Regions from separate parts of the Streptomyces sp. SudanB5_2050 genome, predicted to be linked through region 1. Evidence: riboswitches for the same ligand, from Rfam matches in the RefSeq annotation. Region 1 holds a riboswitch; each other region holds the start of a gene.

Region 1 (2,256 bases):
GCCCAGCTCCTCGCTGGTGGCGCCGACGACCAGCTCACCGCTCTCCCGGGGCACCAGGTAGAGCGGGTTGCCGCGCACCACGGCGCGCACCGTCCGGTGCAGCAGGGGCCCGTGCGTCCGCGGCATCGCCAGCCGCAGCACCTGCCCCTTCACCGGCCGCACCGGCGGCAGCACGTCCTCGGGCACACCCGCGAGCCGCCCGCTCAGGCTGCCGCAGGCCAGCACCACCTGCCCGGCCTCCAGCAGGGTGCCGTCGGCGGTGACCACCCCCGTGGCCCGCCCGCCGCCCCGCCCGAGGGCGAGCCGGTCGGCCCACGCGCGGTGCACGACGACGCCCGCCCGCTCGCAGGCGGTCACCAGCGCCGCGGCCAGGCGCCGGGGGTCGATCTGATGGTCGCCGTCCACCCGGAGCCCGCCGCGCACACCCGGCGCGAGCATCGGCTCCAGGCGCCGGCACTCACGACCCGACAGCCACTCGGACTCCAGCCCCGAACGCTGCTGGAGCGCGTGCAGTTCGCGCAGATGGGCGCGGTCGTCGGCGTCCAGCGCGACGGCGAGGGTGCCGCAGCGGCGGTAACCGAGGTCGTGGCCCGTGACGTCCGCCAGCTCGGCGGCGAACTCCGGGTAGCGGCGGGCCGAGGCGAGGTTCAGCGCGAGCAGCGTCTGCTCGCCGTAGTGCAGTTCCGTGACGGCGGCCAGCATCCCGGCGGCCACCCGGGCGGCGCCACCGCCCGGCTCGGGGTCCACGAGGGCCGTGGCGAGACCGCGCTGCGCGGCCCGCCACGCCGTGACCAGACCGATGATCCCGCCGCCCACGACGAGCACGTCGGGTGCGGGGGACGAGGTGTGCGGTGGTGACGACATGGGCGTCCAGCCCCTCCCTTCGCCGGCATGACCCGGATCAGGTTCGTACGGTCGGAGGCCGCCAGCCTCCCTCTCAGCCCGGTGCGTCCGGGCTCCCGCGAGTGCTTTACGTTGGCCACCCTAGCCCGCAGCACCTCGCACTCGTAAGGGAGCCTCCGCCCGTGGCCCGTTCACTCGACGGTCTCGTCCTCGCCCCCGTCGCCGACCAGGCGCCCGGCCAGGTCGGCACCCGCACGCGCTTCGCCTACCACGAGAGGGACGGCGTCGTGTGGGCCGAGTACGCGGGCGGCGACGTGGTCCGCGGCCACCTGGTCGGCACCCGGGAGGGCGACCGCCTGGACTTCCGGTACGTGCAGCTCAAGGCCGACGGCGGCACCTCCTCGGGGCACTGCGCGGCGACCGTCGTCGAGCTGCCGGACGGGCGCGTGCGCCTGGAGGAGAGCTGGGAGTGGGAGTCGCAGCGCGGCAGCGGGACGAGTGTGGTCGAGCAGGTCACGGCGCACGAGCGCTGACTGACTTTCCGTCAGGTGTCTAAGGTGATCAGGTGAGTGAGCAGACGCGGGACCGGGAACAGGCGCCGGAGCAGACCCGGGAGCGGCAGGCGGACGCCCGGCACCGGGTCGTGGTCGTCGGTGCGGGCATGGCGGGGGTGCAGACCGCGGTGGCGCTGCGCGAACGGGGTTTCACCGGCCCCGTCACGCTGATCGGCGCCGAGCCGCACCAGCCCTACGACCGCCCCCCGCTGTCCAAGGCCGTCCTGCTCGGCACCGCCGAGGGCTCCGCCTTCGACGTCGACTTCGAGGCCCTGGACATCACCCTGCGACTCGGCTGCGAGGCCCTGGGCGTCCGGCCCGGCGCGCACACCCTCGACACGTCGGCGGGGCCCGTGCCGTACGACTCCCTCGTCCTCGCGACCGGCGCCGAGCCGCTGCGGCTCCCCGGTGCGGAGGACGTGCCCGGCGTGCACCTGCTGCGCACCCTGGACGACGCCGAACGGCTGCGTCCGGTGCTCGCCCGCCGGCACGACATCGTGGTCGTCGGCGCCGGCTGGATCGGCGCCGAGTTCGCCACCGCCGCCCGGGAGGCGGGCTGCGCGGTGACCGTGGTGGAGGCCGCCGACCGTCCCCTGGCCGGCGCGCTGCCCGCCGAGGTCGCCGCGCCGATGACGCGGTGGTACGCCGAGGCGGGCGCGGTGCTGCGCACGCACACGCGCGTGACGCGCGTCGAGCCCGGCGACGGCCCGGGGGAGCCCGGCCGGGTGATCCTGGACGACGGCTCGCGGCTGCCCGCCGACGCGGTCGTCGTCGGCATCGGCGCCCGGCCCGCCACCGCCTGGCTGGCCGGCTCCGGGATCGACCTCGGCGCGCACGGCGAGGTCGTGGCCGACGACCG
Region 2 (2,256 bases), 3.3 Mb from region 1:
GCAGGGCGATCAGCAGGGTGAGCGCGGTGGAGGCCAGCGCCTGCCAGGTGGTGAACCACAGCACCTGCCGGACGTCGGACTGCCCCAGCACCTCCCCGATCCGCCCGAGCCGCCAGGCCCCGTCGACCTTCAGTCCACGCGCGACGATCGCGGCGACGGGGTAGGCGAAGAACGCCGCGAAGAACGCGACGGGCACGGCCATCAGCCCGAGCCGCGCCGCGCTCCCGCGCACGTTCCTCACCCGTTCCACCCGCTTCACCTCACGACGAGCGAGGTCCACGACTTGACCCACTGGTCGCGGTTGTCTGCGATCTCGGCCGGGTCCATGGTCCGCGGCTTCTCGGCCGGCGGCCCGAACTTCCGGAACGCCTCGGGGATCGCGGCGTCCTCGCGCACCGGATACACGAACATGTTGAGCGGCAGGTCCTCCTGGAACTGCTTGCTCAGCATGAAGTCGAGGAGCGCCTTGCCTCCCTCGGGGTTCCGGGCGTTGCTCAGCAGACCGGCGTACTCGACCTGGCGGAAGCAGGTGCCCTGGGCGACACCGGTCGGCGCGGTGACCGGCTGCGGGTCGGCGTAGATCACCTCGGCGGGCGGGGAGGAGGCGTAGGAGACGACGAGCGGACGGTCGCCCTTGGCCTTCTTGCCACCGGACGAGCCGGAGAACTCCTCGTTGTACGCCTGCTCCCAGCTGTCGACGACCTTGACGCCGTTGGCCTTCAGCTTCTTCCAGTAGTCCTGCCAGCCGTCGTCCCCGTACTCGGCCGCGGTGCCGAGCAGGAAGCCGAGGCCGGGCGAGGAACCGGCGGCGTTCTCCGTGACGAGCAGGTCCTTGTACTCGGGCTCGATCAGGTCGTCGAAGGAGTCCGGCGGGGTCAGCTTGTGCTCGCTGAAGTACGCCTTGTCGTAGTTGACGCAGATGTCGCCGGTGTCGACGGGCGTGACCCGGTGGTCGGTGTCGGTCCGGTACGCGGCGTCGACCCGGTCGAGCCCCTTCGCCTCGTACGGCTGGAACAGCCCGTTGTCCAGGGCCCGCGACAGCAGCGTGTTGTCGACGCCGAAGAAGACGTCGCCCTGCGGGTTGTCCTTGGTGAGGACGGCCTTGTTCACGGCCTGCCCGGCGTCGCCGTCCTCCAGGACCCGGACCTTGTAGCCGGAGCTCTTCTCGAAGGCGGCGATGACGTCCTTCGAGACGGCCCACGAGTTGTGGCTGACGAGGGTCACGCTCTTGGAACCGCCGGACCCCCCGCCGTCCCCGTCGGACGACGATCCGCACGCGGCGAGGCCGCCGGCCATGCCCAGCCCGACGGCGAGGGCGGTGACCTTCTTGGTGATGCTCACTGGATTCCTCCTGGGTGACCAGGAGAAGACGCGGCCCCGCCCGGAACCCCTGGCGAGGTCTCGGGCAGGGCGCAACAGCTCGAGTGGTGACCGATCTCCCTACCCAGAATGACCTGGGCCAGGTTCGGAGGGTCTGCGGCCGGTGCCGCACTCTCAGCGCTGTGGCGCTCCCCTGTCGGAATATGAAGATGTGATTTCTGTCAGGTCGTACTTCCGCCGGTCAGGTTACCGCTCGCTCGCGGCGAGCTGACCGCACGCCCCGTCGATCTCCTGGCCACGGGTGTCCCGGATGGTCACCGGCACACCGTGCGCCGCGATCGCCTCCACGAAGGCCTTCTCGTCCTCGGGCCGCGAGGCGGTCCACTTGGAGCCGGGCGTCGGGTTGAGCGGGATCAGGTTGACGTGCACCGGCCTGCCCTTGAGCAGCCGCCCCAGCCGGTCACCGCGCCAGGCCTGGTCGTTGATGTCACGGATCAGGGCGTACTCGATGGACAGCCGGCGCCCCGACTTCGCGGCGTACTCGAAGCCCGCGTCCAGCACCTCGCGCACCTTCCACCGCGTGTTCACGGGGACGAGGGTGTCACGCAGCTCGTCGTCGGGCGCGTGCAGCGAGATGGCGAGACGGCACTTGAAGCCCTCGTCGGAGAAGCGGTGGATCGCCGGGACCAGACCGACCGTGGAGACGGTGATGCCGCGCTGCGACAGCCCCAGCCCGTCGGGCTCGGGGTCGGTGAGCCGGCGGATGGCCCCCACGACGCGGTTGTAGTTGGCGAGGGGCTCGCCCATGCCCATGAAGACGATGTTGCTGAGCCGCGCCGGCCCACCGGGGACCTCGCCGTCCCTGAGCGCCCGCATCCCGTCCACGATCTGGTGCACGATCTCGGCGGTCGACAGGTTCCGGTCCAGGCCGGCCTG
Region 3 (2,256 bases), 1.6 Mb from region 1:
GCACCCCGGCGTGGACCGTCATGTAGTCCACACCCTGCTCGGCCTGCTCGATGACCGTGTCCTTGTAGATCTCCCAGGTCAGCTCCTCGGCCCGGCCGTCGACTTTTTCCAGTGCCTGGTAGAGCGGCACCGTGCCGATGGGGACGGGGGAGTTGCGCAGCACCCACTCGCGCGTGGTGTGGATGTTGCGGCCGGTGGACAGATCCATCACCGTGTCGGCGCCCCAGCGGGTCGCCCAGGTCATCTTCTCGACCTCCTCCTCGATGGAGGAGGTCACCGCCGAGTTGCCGATGTTGGCGTTGACCTTCACCAGGAACCGCTTGCCGATGATCATCGGCTCGATCTCCGGGTGGTTGACGTTGGCCGGCAGCACGGCACGGCCCGCCGCGATCTCCTCGCGGACCACCTCCGGCGCCACGTTCTCCCGGAGGGCGACGTACTCCATCTCCGGCGTGATCTCTCCGCGGCGCGCGTACGCGAGCTGCGTGACCGCGGTGCCGCCGCGCCCGCGGCGCGGCTGGCGGGGGCGGCCGGGGAAGACCGCGTCGAGATTGCGCAGGCCGCCACGCGGCGAGGTGTGCTTGATCCCGTCGTCCTCGGGGCGGACGGGACGGCCCGCGTACTCCTCGGTGTCGCCGCGGGCGATGATCCAGTTCTCCCGCAGCGGCGGCAGTCCCCGGCGGACGTCGGTGTCGACGTGCGGGTCGGTGTACGGGCCCGAGGTGTCGTACAGCGTGACCGACCGCCCGTTGGTGAGGTGCACCTGACGGACCGGCACGCGCAGGTCGGGGCGTGAGCCCTCGACGTACGCCTTGTGCCAGCCGATGGACTTCCCGACCTCAGCGGTCTCCTCCTGGGCGGAGTTCTGCGTGGAGGCAGGCGTGCGTGTGTCCTTGATGGTCATGAGACCTACTCCCTACGCCGGCATTACCCGGTAACAGGTTCGGCGGTCGACGCAGCGGCTTCCGTCTGCGAACGCTTCGTGGGGAACATCACTCGGCTTCGGTGATGTTTCCCGTGAAACATTGCTGGGACGGAGGTCAGCGCCCTCTCAGCCCGGTGCTCCGAGCTCCCGCGTGTACAAAGGTGCCTCCACGCTAGCGTCAATTCGGGCGCGGTGAACAGAGGGCCCCCCTGGTTCTTGCGATGATCGGCCGGTGACCACACCGCAGCAGCCCCCCTTCCCCCCGCACGATCCCCGCCGAGGAGCGGGCACCGGGCACGGCGACGGCCGTGAATCCGGCCCGGCCTCACCCGGTGCTCACGGCACGGGCGCCGGCGGTCACGGACACGCGCACGCGCACAGCCACGGCCCGGCGGCACCCGTCTCCCGCCATCTGCGGAAGGTCATCGCCGCGGTCCTCATCCCGTTCGCGGCGGCCGTGCTGGTCGGGCTCGCGGTGTTGTGGCCGGGCGGAGCCCCGCCGCACGAACGCACGGGGGTCGGTTTCGACCGGCAGACCCAACAGGGCACGGTCACCAAGGTGGTCGAGCTGAGCTGCCAGTCCGTCAACGCCTCCGGCGTACCGCCGACCGGCGACACGTCCACCGCCGAGGGCTCCTCCGCGGTGCAGCAGGCGAACGGCGAGTGCAAGCGGGCGACGATCCGGGTCGACAGCGGCAAGGACAAGGGCCGCACGTTCGACGAGATCGTGCAGCCGGACCAGTCACGGCAACTGAGCGAGGGGCAGAAGGTCGTCGTCGCCTACGAGCCCTCCGCACCCGAGGACCTGCAGTACTCGGTGACCGACATCAACCGCCGGGTCCCCATGGCGCTGCTCGCCGGCATCTTCGCCCTCGCGGTCGTGGTCGTCGGGCGGCTGCGGGGTCTCATGGCCCTGATCTCGCTGGCCGTCAGCTTCCTGCTGCTGAACTTCTTCATCCTGCCCGCCATCCTGCAGGGCTCCAACCCGCTGCTGGTGGCGGTGATCGGGTCCAGCGCCATCATGCTGATCGCGCTGTATCTGTGCCATGGTCTGTCGGCCCGCACATCGGTGGCCGTACTGGGCACGCTCATCTCCCTGGTGCTGATCGGCGTGCTCGGGTCGCTGTTCATCGGCTGGGCCGCGCTGACCGGCAACACGGACGACAACACCGGCCTCATCCACGGTCTGTATCCGACGATCGACATGAGCGGTCTGCTGCTGGCCGGAGTCATCATCGGTTCGCTCGGCGTGCTCGACGACGTGACCGTCACCCAGACGTCGGCGGTCTGGGAACTGCACGAGGCCAACCCCACGCTGGGCCGACGGGGGC

Evidence for each region. A riboswitch is a leader RNA that binds a small molecule or an ion and turns the genes downstream of it on or off. The one in region 1 is predicted to bind thiamine pyrophosphate.
Region 2: linked by a shared signal. The riboswitch ahead of ACFZP7_RS25080 (thiamine ABC transporter substrate binding subunit) and the one ahead of thiO (glycine oxidase ThiO) in region 1 are both predicted to bind thiamine pyrophosphate.
Region 3: linked by a shared signal. The riboswitch ahead of thiC (phosphomethylpyrimidine synthase ThiC) and the one ahead of thiO (glycine oxidase ThiO) in region 1 are both predicted to bind thiamine pyrophosphate.

Annotation. Positions count from the first base shown of each region.
Region 1 covers NZ_OZ186760.1:2,275,753-2,278,008, reverse strand. The annotation lists gene thiO (glycine oxidase ThiO) at 1-864, opposite strand, end outside; TPP riboswitch at 862-973, opposite strand; gene ACFZP7_RS10155 (hypothetical protein) at 1,026-1,376, shown strand; gene ACFZP7_RS10150 (NAD(P)/FAD-dependent oxidoreductase) at 1,409-2,256, shown strand, end outside.
Region 2 covers NZ_OZ186760.1:5,594,436-5,596,691, reverse strand. The annotation lists gene ACFZP7_RS25085 (ABC transporter permease) at 1-280, opposite strand, end outside; gene ACFZP7_RS25080 (thiamine ABC transporter substrate binding subunit) at 256-1,341, opposite strand; TPP riboswitch at 1,420-1,525, opposite strand; gene rlmN (23S rRNA (adenine(2503)-C(2))-methyltransferase RlmN) at 1,567-2,256, opposite strand, start outside.
Region 3 covers NZ_OZ186760.1:3,901,394-3,903,649, forward strand. The annotation lists gene thiC (phosphomethylpyrimidine synthase ThiC) at 1-904, opposite strand, end outside; TPP riboswitch at 897-1,086, opposite strand; gene ACFZP7_RS17385 (YibE/F family protein) at 1,158-2,256, shown strand, end outside.